DNA from 2 places in the Thalassotalea sp. SU-HH00458 genome. Region 2 is predicted to be linked to the other one. Evidence: predicted binding sites of a transcription regulator. Region 2 holds the regulator's gene; the other holds the start of a gene.
The links. The regulator LexA, encoded in region 2, represses DNA repair genes until DNA is damaged. The targets are predictions, from matches to a motif close to TACTGTATNNNNATACAGTA.

Region 1 (8,097 bases), on a different contig from region 2:
TAACATTGAAAGCGAAAACTACCCAAGTTTTAAAAAAATCACCGGGGAGAATGGATTTTCAGCGGGGTATTCTAAGTCAGGATGAAAATGGTGATTTACAAGTTACTTCAACGGGAAGTCAAGGCTCTGGCATATTGACCAGTATGGCTGCAGCCAATTGTTATATTGTTCTTGCGGCTGAGCAAGGGAAAGTGAATCAAGGTGAATGGGTTAAGGTACAAATGTTTGATAAATACTTACAATAGTTTTACCTATTTATAGACAACTTTTGTTGGCTTAATTTTTAATGAGTTTGGTTTTTGACTATGCGACAGTCTCTCTATTTATTGCCCGGTACTATGTGTGATGCACGCCTATGGCAGCCAATGATTTCAGCCTTGGAAGCGTTGAGTGACATTCATTTTGATTTTCACTTTTTAACTATTGCTCAAAAGCCAACAATCAATGACATTCTTGATGATATAAAACAGCAACTGCCTGATGAAAAAGTCGTCCTATTGGGATTTTCATTAGGGGGATATTTGGCATCTGCTTTTCTATTAAAATATCCTCAATTGATTGAAAAACTATTGGTGATAGCTAATATGCCATGTGCTTTGCCAGAAAGAGAAATGAAAGAGCGTGCTCGAGCGGTAGCTTGGATCAAAAGGAATGGCTATGCCGGTATTGCGCGAAAACGAATATTAGCTTTATTAGATAAAAGTGCTCATCATCGCAACGATATCGTGTCTTTGATTGAAAATATGGATAAATCATTGGGGCAAGAGGCACTCGTTCATCAATTATTGGCCACAACCAAACGAGAGAATATTTTTCATCAACTAGTGTTACTCAATCAGAAAAAATATTTTTGTGTCGGTGAAAATGATCCTTTAGTTTCGATATCATCGTTGACGGATTTCCAACAACTCGATAAAAACATGACCTTAACTATTTTTGAACAAGCCGGCCATATGTTGCCATTAGAAAAGCCAAAGGCACTGGCTCATTGGTTAATGGGAAATCTAACTGATCATACATAAAAACTTACTGTTATTTAGTGTGTTAAGCGTACTTAGTTACAGCGTGGAAGTTGAAAATTAATCATTGACTATGTTCAGCAAACAGCAAGCAATTGAAGAAGGTTCGCTTCAAATTGCTCTGCCGTTGTCGCTTAAACATCATCAGGGATAGGGAACTTTTGCATCTTGCTCTGACTATTCGACAAATTTTACGTCGATTTTACTCAGCGCTGCTACATCCGTAATACTTACATTCCCGTTTAAGCTTTTCTCAAGTTTTGCTGCTACTTTATATGAACCATGGTTTCTAGCAAAATCAGTAATATCGTCACCATTGCACATTACCTTATTGGCAACTGCTTTGTTATTTAACCGATAAGATTTCATGGTTTTGTTAAATTTCAACATGCTATTGGTAGTAGATGCTTTACAAACTTCAATTAAAGAATCTTCTATATATTTGTCCATTGCTGAACTAGTAAAACTCGCGCCTGCTAATAATGTCACTGTAATGGCCGTTGTAATGGTTGATTTAATTTTATTCATGATAACGCTCCTAAAATATCTAAAGTGGTAAAACGACATTTGCAAAATTGCTATGTACAACTTAATAGTGGCGTTTTTTTCAATAAAAGTTGCAAGATTTATCTGGATGAATGTAAGGAAAATCTACGGTGTAATTTTAATGGAGAGGATTCTATTGTTATGATTTAAAAGGGAAATCTGTCTAGTTTGCAAGTTGTTTTTATGGAGTTGTGTCATGGATATTTACATTCATCGTTAAAATGACACAAATTAAATGAGGAATATGTCAGTCGTCGCATGATGGTTAACAGGTTAATTTTCATGTTTTAGTTAATTTATATTGCATTTTTTGCCAAAAAAGATATTCTACTGTTTTTATATACAGCTCTTGTGGTGCGCATTGCTTCGTTTATGATGTACTTACCAGAGTAGCTTTTCGTTAAATAAGGGAAAACAATGGCCGTTGAAAGTCGATTTGTTGTCATAAGACAAGGTGTGGAGGTAGAAACATTTATGGATAAGAAAGCCGCAGATGAATATGACAAGATGTTAGATATGGCTGATAGTCTTGCTGAACTATTTGAAAGTGCCACGATAGAATTATCGGAAAATATGCGAGAAGAACTCAGTGTTTATATCGCTCAACATAGGGAACAAGTGCTTATTGCCTTGCAAGCTAAGAAACCTAAAGTCGCAAAAAAACAAGTCCAAAAAGTGGAAGACAATAATAGTGCTGCTAAGGAAACTGAGCGTAAAAATGATGCAGCATAGTCGTTAACTGATAGCTTTTATGATTGAGTATCAGTTAATCCGCAGTCATAAGCGGAAAAGTATTGCCTTACAGGTAAAACAGGGCCTTGTTATCGTTCGGGCTCCACAATATGTTAAAGAAAGTTATATTCAGCAGTTTGTTCTTCAAAAGTCATCCTGGCTTGAGGTCAAGCTTTTAACCCAAAATAATCTACTCAAAGAACAAGCATTGAACCATCAAGGAATTGTCTTGAGTGAAAATGGATTTTTATGGTTTGAGGGGATCAGAAAAAACATTTCACTTACTTTTTCAAGCAAAAATTGTATCGAAAATCATGGTGACAGTATTCAAATTACGCTCGCTCAACGGTATAAAAATGTCGATAAAACGCGACAACAGAAGGTTATTAAACAGCTTGTGGAAGCTTGGTTTAAACAAAGTGCTGAGACAGTAATAGCAGAAAAAGTTAAATATTTTAGCGCTCAACTTAATTTATACCCAAGTAATATCAAAGTCAGGCAATATAAAGCTCGTTGGGGGAGTTGCAACAATTACGGACAATTAAACTTTAACTACTTATTGATGATGGTACCTGATTGGGTGATTAATTATGTAGTTGTTCATGAACTTTGCCATTTAAAGCATTTAAATCATAGTCGGCAATTTTGGTCATTAGTCGAAGCGTTTTTTCCTCGTTTTAAAGAAGCTAAACATTGGCTTAAAGTCCATCAAAGTCATCTTCAATGGCCAACACAATATATCACCTAGTAAAATACAGTTAATGTTTCATTTAACTTATTGATAATGTAGCGTATTTTTATCCGTATTTTTATCCGTATTTTTCTTAAAGTAGTCATTTTTATCTTTATCTTTTTAATAATTCTTTTGTTATCAATCAGTTGTTTTATCTTGGCATGATAATCGCTTGTATTTTATACAAATAATAATAAACAGCTTTTCAGTCAACAAATTGACTGGAAGATTAATATGAGGAATTGTGATGAAAGTAAATCGATATAATTGGAAAATGGCGTGTATTTATGCGATTTCGGCTATTTTATCCTTAGCTATATTAAAAGTGTTATTTGGCTTTTAAAGAGGTGTTGCCAAATTTATCCTAGATAAATGGGGCTGGACGGTGAAAATAAATGCTAGGGGGGATAATTGATGTAATAATATTAATTATATATTTATCAATGTGTTAAATAATTATGTCTTTTAGTGCGATCCATTTGCTTGAAAAAAAATCATAAATTGTGTGTTTAGCCGTTAACAGCCTGACTTTTTTAAGGTAAATTACACCCCATTAAAAATAATAATAATAGGAATGCCCATTTCATGAGTTTGTCAGTCCTTATTTGTGATGACTCCAATATGGCTCGTAAACAGGTTCTAAGAATTTTACCTGAATCACTGTCTGAAAATGTTCAACTTGCCACTAATGGTGTTGAAGCATTAGAAATCTTAAATAACCAAGCTATAGATGTGCTTTTTCTTGATCTTACTATGCCTGTTGTTGATGGCGTTGGTGTGTTGCAAGGTATCAAGGAGGCCGGTCTAAATGTAAATGTTTTTGTTATCTCAGCTGATATTCAACCTGAGATGCAAAACAAAGTTTTAGAGCTTGGCGCGAAAGCTTTTTTGCGTAAACCCGTTCAATTAGATGTCCTTACTTCTCATCTAAAACAACATGATATTATATGAACAACGTTAATTTAAATGACGATCAACAAGATTGTTTACAAGAAATTATCAATGTAGCTATGGGGCAGGCTAGTGATCAACTTGCTCGCTATTTAGATACTTTTGTTTATCTTAAAGTCCCAAGCATCGAACAGGTCAGTTCCCAACATTTATCAGATACCTTAAAGTCTGAAGCACAGTCTGTAGCGGTAGTCAGCCAAGGTTTCTTTGGTTATGAAGGGATCCGCGGCGAAGCTTTATTAATGTATCAGCCAAAAGACTCTGATCGCTTAGCGGATTTACTGGGTTACGAGCCAGATGAGTTGTCGGTTGAAGAACAAATTATTGATTTAAGTTCGATATTAACGACAACGTTTTTAAATGTCTTTGCTAGTCAAATTGATAATCAAATGTCATATAGTGCACCTCGACTATTATTTTCTAGTGATGCTGCGAATTCCAACGCTAACCAAACGTCTATTTCAGATCATATTCAACATAATTCATTCAATTGGGACGTTGCATTAAAAGTTAAGATCACTTATCAAGTCACGGATTATTCATTCAATTGCGATATGATTTTATTGATACCAGAATCGGCTATTATCAATATAACCTCTGTAATTGACCGTATATTGGAAGATTACTAGTGTCAGATAATCCATTATGTACCACCATTACTGAACAGTTAAATACTGGGGTATTAATTCTTGATCTAAACTACAACATTGTAGAGTGGAACCGATTTTTCGCGATCCATGCTCACCTTAACTTACAAGATATTGTAGGCAAAAATGTTTTTACTGCTTTTCCTGAGCTGCCTAAAAGGTGGTTTGAAAGAAAACTGTCAAGCGTCATTCAATTAAAGACACAAAGTTTTTGTTCTTGGGAACAACGCCATCATTTATTTGAGTTATCGCATTCCAGACCCATTACGACAGATAGCCATTTTATGGCGCAAAACTGTACTTTTTTTCCGATAGAAACCAATAACGAAATTACGCATATTTGCATCTTAATCGAAGATGTTACCGATGTTTGCCATTATCAGACGAGACTAAATAAAACCTTAGAAGAGCTTGCTAAAGCCAATAGAATTGATGGTTTAACACAAGTATTTAATCGTAAGCACTGGGAAGAGTGCCTAGACAAAGAGTTTTCTCGTGCTCGCCGATATGATCACGGTTTAGCCTTAATCATGTTTGATTTAGATCATTTTAAATTACTTAATGATACTTATGGTCATCAGTGTGGTGATCAAGTCTTGATTAAAACAGCACAAAAAATAAGTAGTTTACTTAGGTTATGTGATCAGTTTGGCCGCTATGGTGGTGAAGAGTTTGCCGCAATTTTACCTGAGACAGATTTAGCTGGCGCAGTTGATGTTGCCGAGCGTATATGTCGATCCATAGAAGAGCTTGTCATTGAATTTCAAGATAAGCGTATTCGTATTTCTACAAGTGTAGGTGTAGCAACTATCAATCCTGATGATAAACGCTATGAAGATTTAATTTCAAATGCAGATATTGCCCTGTATGAAGCGAAAGAAACCGGACGTAATAAAGTTTGTGCCGCTAAAGAAATAGAACTTATTCTTGAAGATTAAATATTTATACGATTTTATCTGCGTTTATTCATAAATCATCTAATTTTATTCACAAATAGCTATTGACAGAAAATTACATTTCAGGCATTTTAACCGCATGAAAAATCTTACACGTCACACCATTATTATTATTACCACCACCTTCACCGGAATGGCGGTCATTGGCTAACGTGTAAAATATAGTATTTTATCAAAGCCCGTGACCATAGGTTACGGGCTTTTTTCGTTTTTAGAGGAAGTAAAAATGCGTGTGTTAAAATTTGGTGGATCATCGTTGGCATCAGCTGAACGGTTTGTTCAAGTTGCCAATATCATCAAAAATCAAAGTATGTCATCAGCCGTTGGTGTCGTTGTTTCTGCGCCGCAAGGGGTTACGAATCATTTAGTGGCGATGGCAGAAAACATTTCTGATGAAATAAAATTACAAAATGATCTGCAACATTTTAGACATGCAATTGAAACCATAATAGATGACCTTGCTGCGTCATTGAATAATTTTGATGTTCAGCACGCTGAACAAGTATTGGCAAATTGGGAACATCAATTAAGCCGTTACTTACAAGGGGCAACAATGTTGTCTTATTGCCCTGATCATATTCGCTCAATCATCATTAGTATTGGTGAACGAATGAGTGTTGCGATATTAGATTCAGTGTTACGGACAAGCGATATAGATGTCTCAATCTTAGCGCCAGAAAAATTTCTCAGAACGAACGACGTTTCTTTAAATGCCTTAGCTGATTTAGTGTTATGCAAAGAGAAATTTCAAGCTGAATACGACAAGTTAAATAGAGTGGCTTTGATGCCTGGTTTTATCGGTGTTGATAGCCAAGGTCAAGTGACTACTTTAGGACGAAATGGTTCGGATTATTCTGCCGCTGTATTAGCTGTATGTACGCAAGCAGAATGTTGTGAAATTTGGACAGATGTTGATGGTGTTTATAATGCTGATCCTCGTTTAATAAAAGAAGCAAGTTTACTTGATTATTTATCTTACCAAGAGGCAATGGAATTATCATTTTTTGGTGCGAGTGTGTTACACCCTAAAACGATTGGTCCTATTGCGCAGTATCATATTCCTTGTTTAATTAAAAATACTGGCAATCCTGAAGCACCAGGGACGTTAATTGCTAATGAAAATGATCAAAAGAAACAAGTAAAAGCGATTTCAAATCTTGATGATTTAACGATGGTTAATGTCTCTGGTCCAGGTATGAAAGGTATGGTTGGTATGGCTAGCCGTGTTTTTGCTACTATGAGCCGAGATAACATTTCTATTGTATTAATTAGCCAATCATCGAGTGAATATTGTATTAGTTTCTGTATTCATTCTGCGGATGCTCGTTTAGCTGAAGAAAGTTTAAAACAAGAATTTGAACTTGAATTGTTAAATGGTTTATTAGAGCCAATTTCACTTACTCATGACTTGTCTATTGTGTCATTGGTAGGAGATGGCATGCATCACCAACAAGGTGTTGCAGCGAAATTCTTTAGCTCACTGGCACAAGCACGAGTCAATATCGTTGCAATTGCACAAGATTCATCTGAGCGTAGTATCTCGGTTGTTATTGAAAAAAGAAAATGTACTGATGCCATGAAAGTCAGTCATCAAAATTTCTTCTCACATAAACCAACCATTGATGTTTTCTTGGTAGGTTGTGGTGTAGTTGGCAGTGAATTGATTGCCCAAATTGCACGTCAACAACCTAAATTAAGAGCACAAAATATTTCGGTAAAAGTTTACGGTATCGCTAATAGTAAAGGGATTGTTTTTGATAAAGACGGCATTGAATTAGATAACTGGCAGCCATTATTAGCTAAAAACTCTGAGCAGCAAAGAGTACCTGTTTCTGCTGAAAATATTAAAAAATTTGTACGCGAAAATCATTTAATTAATCCGGTTATTGTTGACTCAACATCTAATGAAACCTTGGCAATGAGTTATGTTGATTTTTTAAACGAAGGCTTTCACGTCGTCACTCCGAATAAAAAGGCCAATACAGATTCTTGGCAATATTACCAAGCGTTAAGAACGGCTGCACAAAAAACCAATCGTCGCTTCTTATATGAAACAACGGTTGGGGCAGGTTTACCTGTTATTGATACTTTGCAAAGTTTAATCAAAGCCGGTGATGAGTTGCAGCAGTTTGAAGGGGTGTTATCAGGTTCACTCTCTTATATTTTCGGTAAGTTAGAAGAAGGGATGACGCTTTCAGAAGCTACGGCGATTGCGAAAGAAAATGGTTTTACAGAGCCAGATCCTCGTGACGATCTCAGTGGGATGGATGTTGCGCGTAAATTGTTGATCATGGCTCGCGAAGCGGGGATGCAATTAGAGTTATCGGATATTAAAGTCGACTCTGTCTTATCTCAAGGATTTGATGACAGTGGAGATGTTGCCACTTTTATGGAAAACCTAACACAATTAGATGGGCCTTTTTCAGAAAGAATCGCGTCAGCTAAAGCAGAAGGTAAAGTTTTACGGTATATTGGCACTATCATTGATGGTAAATGTCAAGTTTCGATAGACG
Region 2 (8,097 bases):
CACTGATTCACTACAGCCCCAATAACGACCATATAAATGCTGATGATCATAAAAGAACAATGAACAAGCAATATATTGATCATCTCGACTCGCGATTACCAGTAAAATATTATCCGGTAACGTTTGAAAAATTTGTTGAAAAAAAGCATAGCTTAAGTGCGGCTGATGACCTTTTTTTAAATAAGTTAATTGGTAAGTTAAATAGAAGTAATCTAAATGTTTCTTGGTAATGTCTTTACCGACAAACCGCTTAACCTGAACATCTTGTTGAGCAATTGAACGGCGTTCTTTTAAGGTGTTTTTACGTTTTCTGGCGGTAAATGTTGAAAGGAAATGGTCAAAACTTTGATATTGACGATTAAACCAATGAAACTGAACCGTATGGCGAAGATATACGTCATCAGGTAACTTTTCTTGAGCAGCTTGAGAAATTTCAGGAATAAACAACAAGTGCCAGCTATTGATATCATTTTGCTGGCAATACTCAATCAGTACTTTTATGATTTGCAGATAATCAACCGTTTCGCTTAGGAGCTTGTCATTTGGAATGGGGGTAACAGGAATAGTGCTGACTAACTTGGGATAATAATCTAAACCATTGTGCTGATAAGCTTGTGCCCAGTCCCAGTCAAACACATACTCGCCCCATGAGTGTTGTTTAATATATAACGGGATAATTGCTTGAATTGTTTTATCAGTAGATAAGGTTAAATGATGAGGCTGCCAACCAGTCTTAATACAAATAGACGTACTATCTTCAAGCGCTTTGAAAAATTCATAATGCATCAGTGGGCATAAAGAGTTTTCTACGGCTTGCCATTGGTTTTTGGCAATATCATTAATACTATGATGAAATTCTGCTTTCACGTGGCTCGTATTTTTAAGTGAAACGTTGGCTAAGCATAGCTGATTTTGCTTTCAGATATAATAACCAATGGCGAATAGAGAGGTTTTTATCTCATTCATTTATATAGCATTATGTCTGATATCTCGATTAAGTTTTTTACTTGACTAGTCAGGGTTGCGTTTATTTACAGCCTGTATATACTAACAGTTATAACTGTCAGTATATACAGGAAATTGTCGAATGACTAACCTACGACCACTTACACCACGCCAAGAACAAATTTTTGATCTTATTAAAGAAAATATTTCTCAAACGGGTATGCCACCCACGCGCGCTGAAATTGCCGATTTTTTCGGTTTTAAATCTGCCAATGCCGCCGAAGAGCATTTAAAAGCACTCGCTAAAAAAGGTTACATCGAAATGCTACCTGGCACGTCGCGCGGTATTCGTTTAGCGGAACAGTTTACTGAAGAAGAAGGCTTACCGTTAATTGGTCGTGTTGCGGCAGGAGAACCTATTCTGGCGCAAGAACATGTTGAAGATAACTATAAAATTGACGGTAATTTATTTCACCCTGCAGCGGATTATTTATTGCGAGTAAATGGCGAAAGTATGAAAGATATAGGCATTCTCGATGGTGATTTATTAGCGGTACATCAAACGACTGACGTGCAAAATGGCCAAGTGATTGTTGCGCGAATTGATGAAGATGTAACGGTAAAACGATTTAAACGTGAAGGAAATGTTGTTTATCTTCACGCTGAAAATGAAGATTTCTCACCGATAAAAGTTGATTTAACTTCGCAACATTTTAATGTTGAAGGCATAGCTGTAGGAGTTATTCGTTCTGCCGACTGGATGTAAATTTAACTTTTCCATATTGCTGACTTTTGTTCTCCTCTTTTTAATAAAAGTCAGCAATTTTTTACTTTTTGTCACTTTTCATGCTTTAGCCGAACTTTTATAAAGAATAATTCTTATTTAATCTTAGTATTCTCAAACTAGATTGTTTTTTGATTAAAAAATATTCACCCTCATTTCTACCTGATATTATTTTATTAGAGCAATTGCTTGATTTTTAGCCTATGGCGTCAGGCTATATAAAATGGACTTTTTAACGTTTTAGAGTTGATACTCTATTGTAATTGTTAGTGTTTTTACTTTTATTAAAGAAAATTAAGAATTGACCTAGATCAAGATTTAAGTAATTCTAGGACAGAAATTGAACAAAAATAATAATAAGGCGCACTTTAAGTGGTTAAAAAATAGCCAGAAAAAATAACAACAAAAACAACTAAAAGAAATCAAGATATTCGTTTTTTAATGATATTAAAGATTTTAAAACTTAGAAAGGGTGGAGGAGATGTCGAGTGAAGAGACGTAACCTAAGTTGGCTATTCCTAGGGCTATTAGTTCCTAGTATGGCTTGGGCAGATAAACAGTTAAATCTTACCAAAGGTGTTACTGATATAAGTCAGGAAGTATATGGTCTTCATATGTTTGCGCTTTATATTTGTACTGCAATTGGTGTTGTGGTTTTTGGGGCGATGTTTTGGTCAATCATGTTCCATCGCAAATCAAAGGGGGTAAAGCCAGCAACTTTTCATGAAAGTACCAAGGTGGAAATTCTGTGGACAGTTATCCCTATTGTCATCTTAATCGGCATGGCGGTACCCGCAACGAAAACACTCGTTAGCATGGAAAATAACGATAATTCTGATATCACTATTCAAGTCACTGGCTCTCAGTGGAAATGGCACTATAAATATTTTGACCAAGACATTGAGTTTTACTCTGTTTTATCGACTCCTCGTGGACAATATGAAAACCAAAATGGTGTTGGCGAAACAAAAGGTGAAAATTATCTTTTAGAGGTTGATAGACATTTGGTGATACCGGTTAATAAAAAAATTCGCTTTTTGATCACTTCTGATGATGTGATTCATTCATGGTGGGTGCCAGATTTTGCCGTTAAACAAGATGCTAACCCTGGTTTTATCAACGAAGCATGGGCGATAGTACCTGAGCCAGGAATATATAGAGGCCAATGTGCTGAGCTTTGCGGTAAAGATCATGGTTTTATGCCGATTGTCGTTGAAGTTAAATCGGAAGAAGACTACGCCCGTTGGATTGATGAACAAAATGAATTAATCGCTAATGCCGCTGCTGCAGAGGCTGCTTCTTTAAATGCTTCACTCTCTAAAGAAGAATTAATGCAATTAGGTGAAACTACTTACACGGCTTATTGTGCTGCTTGTCATCAACCTACAGGCTTAGGTTTACCTCCTGCGTTTCCAGCGCTTAAAGGCAGTCCTGTTGCGACAACGGGCAGTGTTGCTGACCATATAGATATCGTTTTCAATGGTAAAGCCGGAACCGGTATGCAAGGTTATGGCAAACAACTTAGCATGAAAGAAATTGCTGCGGTTGTTACTTACGAGCGAAACGCTTGGGGCAATGACACAGGTGATACTGTACAAGCGGCTGATGTTAAATCAGCGACTAGCGGTTCTGCTTCTTCAGCTGCGACTACTGTTGAAAAAGTCGTTGAGAAAGTGAGTAAAGCTGTTTCTGCTGCACCCGCAGAAGACTTATCTAAAGAATATACACTTGATGAATTAATGGCTAAAGGCGAGAAAGTTTACAACACGGCTTGTGTAGCTTGTCATCAGTCTACTGGTGCAGGTTTACCACCAGCATTTCCATCATTAATCGGTAGCCCAATTACTACAGGTGATGTTAATGCACACATTGATATGGTGGTAAATGGCAGTAAGAAAAATCCAAGTATGGCCGCTTTTGGTGCTCAATTGTCTAAAACCGACATTGCTGCCGTCATTACTTTTGAGCGAAATGCTTGGGGTAATAATACCGGTGATGTTGTTCAACCCGCAGATATTGCTGCAAGTGCTAAGTAAGGAGGCAGAATAATGACTACAGAAGCTATTCACGACTCGCATGAGCACGATGATCACCATGATCACAAAATGACGGGTATAAAACGTTGGTTGTATACGACTAACCACAAAGATATTGGTACTTTGTACCTATGGTTCGCATTCATCATGTTATTATTTGGTGGTGCATTAGCAATGATGATCCGTGTTGAGTTATTTCAACCAGGACTTCAATTTGTTGAACCCGACTTTTTTAACCAATTAACTACTGTTCACGGTTTGATCATGGTATTCGGCGCGATTATGCCGGCTTTCACCGGTTTTGCTAACTGGATGATACCTATGATGATTGGTGCGCCAGATATGGCTTTACCACGTATGAACAACTGGAGTTTTTGGATTTTGCCTTTTGCATTTTCCATTCTTATTGCTTCGTTCTTTATGGAATCAGGAGCACCTAACTTTGGTTGGACGTTCTACGCACCACTTTCGACAACATACTCTAACGGAAGTACCGCATTCTTTGTTTTTGCTGTACATATTATGGGTGTTTCATCGATTATGGGGGCAATTAACGTCATTGTAACCATCATGAATATGCGTGCCCCAGGTATGACTTACATGAAAATGCCATTATTTGTTTGGACATTTTTCATTACGGCCTATTTATTAATTGCGGTAATGCCGGTGTTAGCTGGTGTTGTAACTATGCTATTAACTGACACCTATTTTGGTACGAGTTTCTTCGACGCCGCTGGTGGTGGTGATCCAGTAATGTTCCAGCATATTTTTTGGTTCTTTGGTCATCCTGAAGTTTACATCATGATCTTGCCGGCATTTGGTATTGTATCAACCATCATACCTACATTTGCTCGTAAACGTTTATTCGGCTATAGCTCAATGGTTTATGCCACAGCTTCAATTGCTTTCTTATCGTTTATTGTCTGGGCTCACCATATGTTCACCACCGGCATGCCGTTATTCGGTGAACTATTCTTCATGTATTGTACTATGTTGATTGCGGTGCCAACGGGTGTGAAAGTCTTTAACTGGGTTGCGACTATGTGGCGCGGTGCTATGACGTTTGAAGTGCCAATGCTATTTTCGATTGCCTTCGTTATTTTATTTACCATTGGTGGTTTCTCAGGATTGATGTTGGCGTTAACACCGGTTGATTTCCAATATCATGATACCTATTTTGTTGTAGCTCATTTTCACTATGTATTAGTGACAGGTTCATTATTCTCCATCTATGCCGGGGCTTATTACTGGTTACCTAAATGGACTGGACATATGTATCACGACGGATTGAGTAAGGCACATTTTTGGTGTTCGTTAATTTCAGTGAACATTCTGTTCTTCCCAATGCATTTCTTAGGCTTAGCGGGTATGCCTCGTCGTATACCTGATTATGCGTTGCAATTTGCTGACTTTAATAAGTGGGTAAGTATTGGCGGGTTTGCCTTTGGTTTATCACAAATAATATTCTTAGTGGTTGTTATTAAGTGTATTAAGGGCGGTAAAAAAGCTGACGCGAAACCTTGGGACGGTGCTGAAGGTTTGGAATGGACGGTCGCAAGTCCAGCTCCATATCATACCTTTGAAACGCCACCTAACGCTGAAGATATTAAAGGGCAATAGGAAAATATAATGAGTACAGAGCAAGACCAAAAATTATCGAATAATAAGACTAAAACAGTAAAGAAACTGGTGTTGGTGGTTTTTGCAATGTTTGGTTTTGGTTTTGCTTTAGTGCCTTTATATGACGTATTTTGTGATATCACCGGGTTAAATGGTAAAACGGCGACTACCGCTGCTAGTGTCAATGAAGATGGCATCGATGAAAGCCGTACCATAACTGTGCAATTTATTAGCCGAACAGCTAAAGGGATACCTTGGCAGTTTGAGCCTATGATAAACGAAATTACAGTACATCCTGGTGAAATGAAATTAGTGAAATTTTATGCGAAAAATGAATCGGTCAATGACATTATTGGGCAAGCTGTACCATCAGTTTCGCCTGGTAAAGCCGCGATTTATTTTCAAAAAATAGAGTGTTTTTGTTTCAACTCACAGCCGCTTAAAGCACAAGAAGATGTCGAAATGGCCCTGCAATTTTATGTTGATGCAGAGCTACCAGAAGAAGTGAAGACTATTACTTTGTCTTACACTTTATACGATATCACCGGCTCAGTTGAATCTTAGGCGATTACGCGAAACACAGGGGAATAGTGATGACTACAAAAAAATATGAAACATATTATGTACCCGCACAAAGCCATTGGCCAATTGTGGGTGCCGTTGCATTGTTTTTAATCGCCGTTGGCGCAGCGAATTATGTAACAGATATAAAAAATTCAACCTCAGGTTTCGGTGGTTATGTATTAATCGCCGGTATCGCGATGGTGATCTACATGATGTTTGGTTGGTTCAATAATGTGATTAATGAATCAATGGCGGGCAAATATAGCCATCAAATGGATAATTCATTTAAACAAGGGATGAGCTGGTTTATCTTTTCTGAAGTGATGTTCTTTGCGGCATTTTTTGGTGCTTTACTTTACGCCAGAACACTTTCTGTTCCATGGTTAGGTGGCGCTGATAATAATGCAATGACCGGCGCGGTATTATGGCCGGAATTCACGGCGCAATGGCCATTGATTAAAACACCTGACGGAACAGAAACAACCGGTATGGGTTGGTATGGTTTACCCCTTATCAATACTATTTTGTTATTAACATCTTCAGTGACGGCTCATTTAGCTCATGTGGCATTAGAGCAAGATAAGCGCCCGCAATTAAAATTCTGGTTAAGCATTACCTGTGTCCTGGGTCTAGTGTTCTTGTATTGCCAAGGCTTAGAATATGCGCACGGTTATGCGGATGAAATGAAGCTGTATTTAACCAGTGGAATCTATGGTAATACCTTTTATATGCTGACAGGTTTTCATGGGATGCATGTTACTTTAGGTACCATCATGTTAATTGTCATGTTGATCCGAGTGTTTAAAGGTCACTTTACTCCTAAGAATCATTTTGCGTTTCAAGCGGCAAGTTGGTACTGGCACTTTGTCGACGTGGTATGGGTATTACTCTTTGTTTTTGTTTACATTATTTAAAAACTGTATGGGTCGTAGATTAACTCAATAACTGCATCGAAGGTACTTAAGTAAAATGTTACCTTCCGTGCCATCTTGTTGTTTTTGAGCTAGTCAATTTAGCCTTAAGTTTTTACAGAGAATATACAAAAAATGAAAATAAATAAGGCGCCATTAAAGCGCCTTCTTTTCTTTAATCGCTTTGTTTAGAAAGGTCTTGGGTTTGGTGTAATTACGCCAGTCAGAATACCCACAAGCAATAAGAGAACAATTACAACAGAAGTCATGACTCGACGGCCGATAAACTTTGACATACTTGGCTGGTTTGGATCGTTTTTATTCATGATTATTAAAGCACGAAACAGGTTATAAATCATAAAGGCTAATAAGCCAACAATGATAATTTTTATAATCACAAAACCCTCTCTTTTTATTATGTTAGGTTATACAGGTTGCTATTAATTTTTACGGTAATATATGAAGTTTGCTGATTTTAGAGAATATTTCAATCAATTAAACTGGTTTGTTGTCATTATCACTTTGCTTGTCTTTAGTGGATTAATCAAGCTTGGATTTTGGCAAACCGCCAGAGCCATCGAAAAAGAACAACGTTTATCGCGTATTAGCGATTATAAATCTCAAGATGCTTTATCTCTTGATGAGGTATTATCGTTACAATCATCAAATGAAAATATCAACGATCTTCCGGTTAAAATTCAGGGGGCTTTCAATGATGAGAAAGTTTTCCTATTAGATAATCAAACGCATAACGGTCGACTAGGTTATCGAGTGTTACAAGTGATTACCGACAACGATAGGGCAGTGTTAGTGAATTTAGGTTGGATTGAAGGCTTTATCGATCGCAGTAAATTACCTGAAATTACCCCAGTATCTGGCGCTCAAAAAATAACAGGTCATGTAAGGTTAATTGAACAAGGCATAGTGTTAAGCGAAGAGAATTACAAAAATCCTTCGTGGCCGCTGAGAATTCAACGGATAGAAATTGATAAATTTTCAAGGTTTTTTGCACAAAAGTTATTGCCCTTTGTCATTTACTTAGATACAAAAGAAAGTCTAGGTTTTGAAAAAAATTGGCGTCCTATAGTGATGCCACCAGAAAAGCATCGAGCTTATGCATTTCAATGGTTTTCATTAGCCACAGCTTGGATGCTGTTAATGATCAGTGCTAGTGTATGGTTTATTAAAAATAAACCGAAAAATAATAATAAAAATTAAAATAAGAAAAAGGTTATCT

Region 1: ABXH06_RS04825 (YebG family protein) is a predicted target of LexA. The motif match lies at 1,894-1,913, and genes of this name have one in related genera.

What each region holds. Positions count from the first base shown of each region.
Region 1 is NZ_BAABWW010000002.1:426,840-434,936, forward strand. Features, by position in the region: gene moeA (molybdopterin molybdotransferase MoeA) at 1-245, shown strand, start outside; gene ABXH06_RS04815 (alpha/beta fold hydrolase) at 306-1,022, shown strand; gene ABXH06_RS04820 (DUF3718 domain-containing protein) at 1,197-1,547, opposite strand; gene ABXH06_RS04825 (YebG family protein) at 1,983-2,297, shown strand; gene ABXH06_RS04830 (M48 family metallopeptidase) at 2,317-3,045, shown strand; gene ABXH06_RS04835 (response regulator) at 3,616-3,981, shown strand; gene ABXH06_RS04840 (chemotaxis protein) at 3,978-4,610, shown strand; gene ABXH06_RS04845 (GGDEF domain-containing protein) at 4,610-5,566, shown strand; gene thrA (bifunctional aspartate kinase/homoserine dehydrogenase I) at 5,811-8,097, shown strand, end outside.
Region 2 is NZ_BAABWW010000005.1:121,151-129,247, forward strand. Features, by position in the region: gene ABXH06_RS09330 (GNAT family N-acetyltransferase) at 1-867, opposite strand, end outside; gene lexA (transcriptional repressor LexA) at 1,088-1,711, shown strand; gene coxB (cytochrome c oxidase subunit II) at 2,269-3,765, shown strand; gene ctaD (cytochrome c oxidase subunit I) at 3,778-5,385, shown strand; gene ABXH06_RS09350 (cytochrome c oxidase assembly protein) at 5,395-5,949, shown strand; gene ABXH06_RS09355 (cytochrome c oxidase subunit 3) at 5,979-6,863, shown strand; gene ABXH06_RS09360 (DUF2909 domain-containing protein) at 7,049-7,258, opposite strand; gene ABXH06_RS09365 (SURF1 family protein) at 7,320-8,078, shown strand.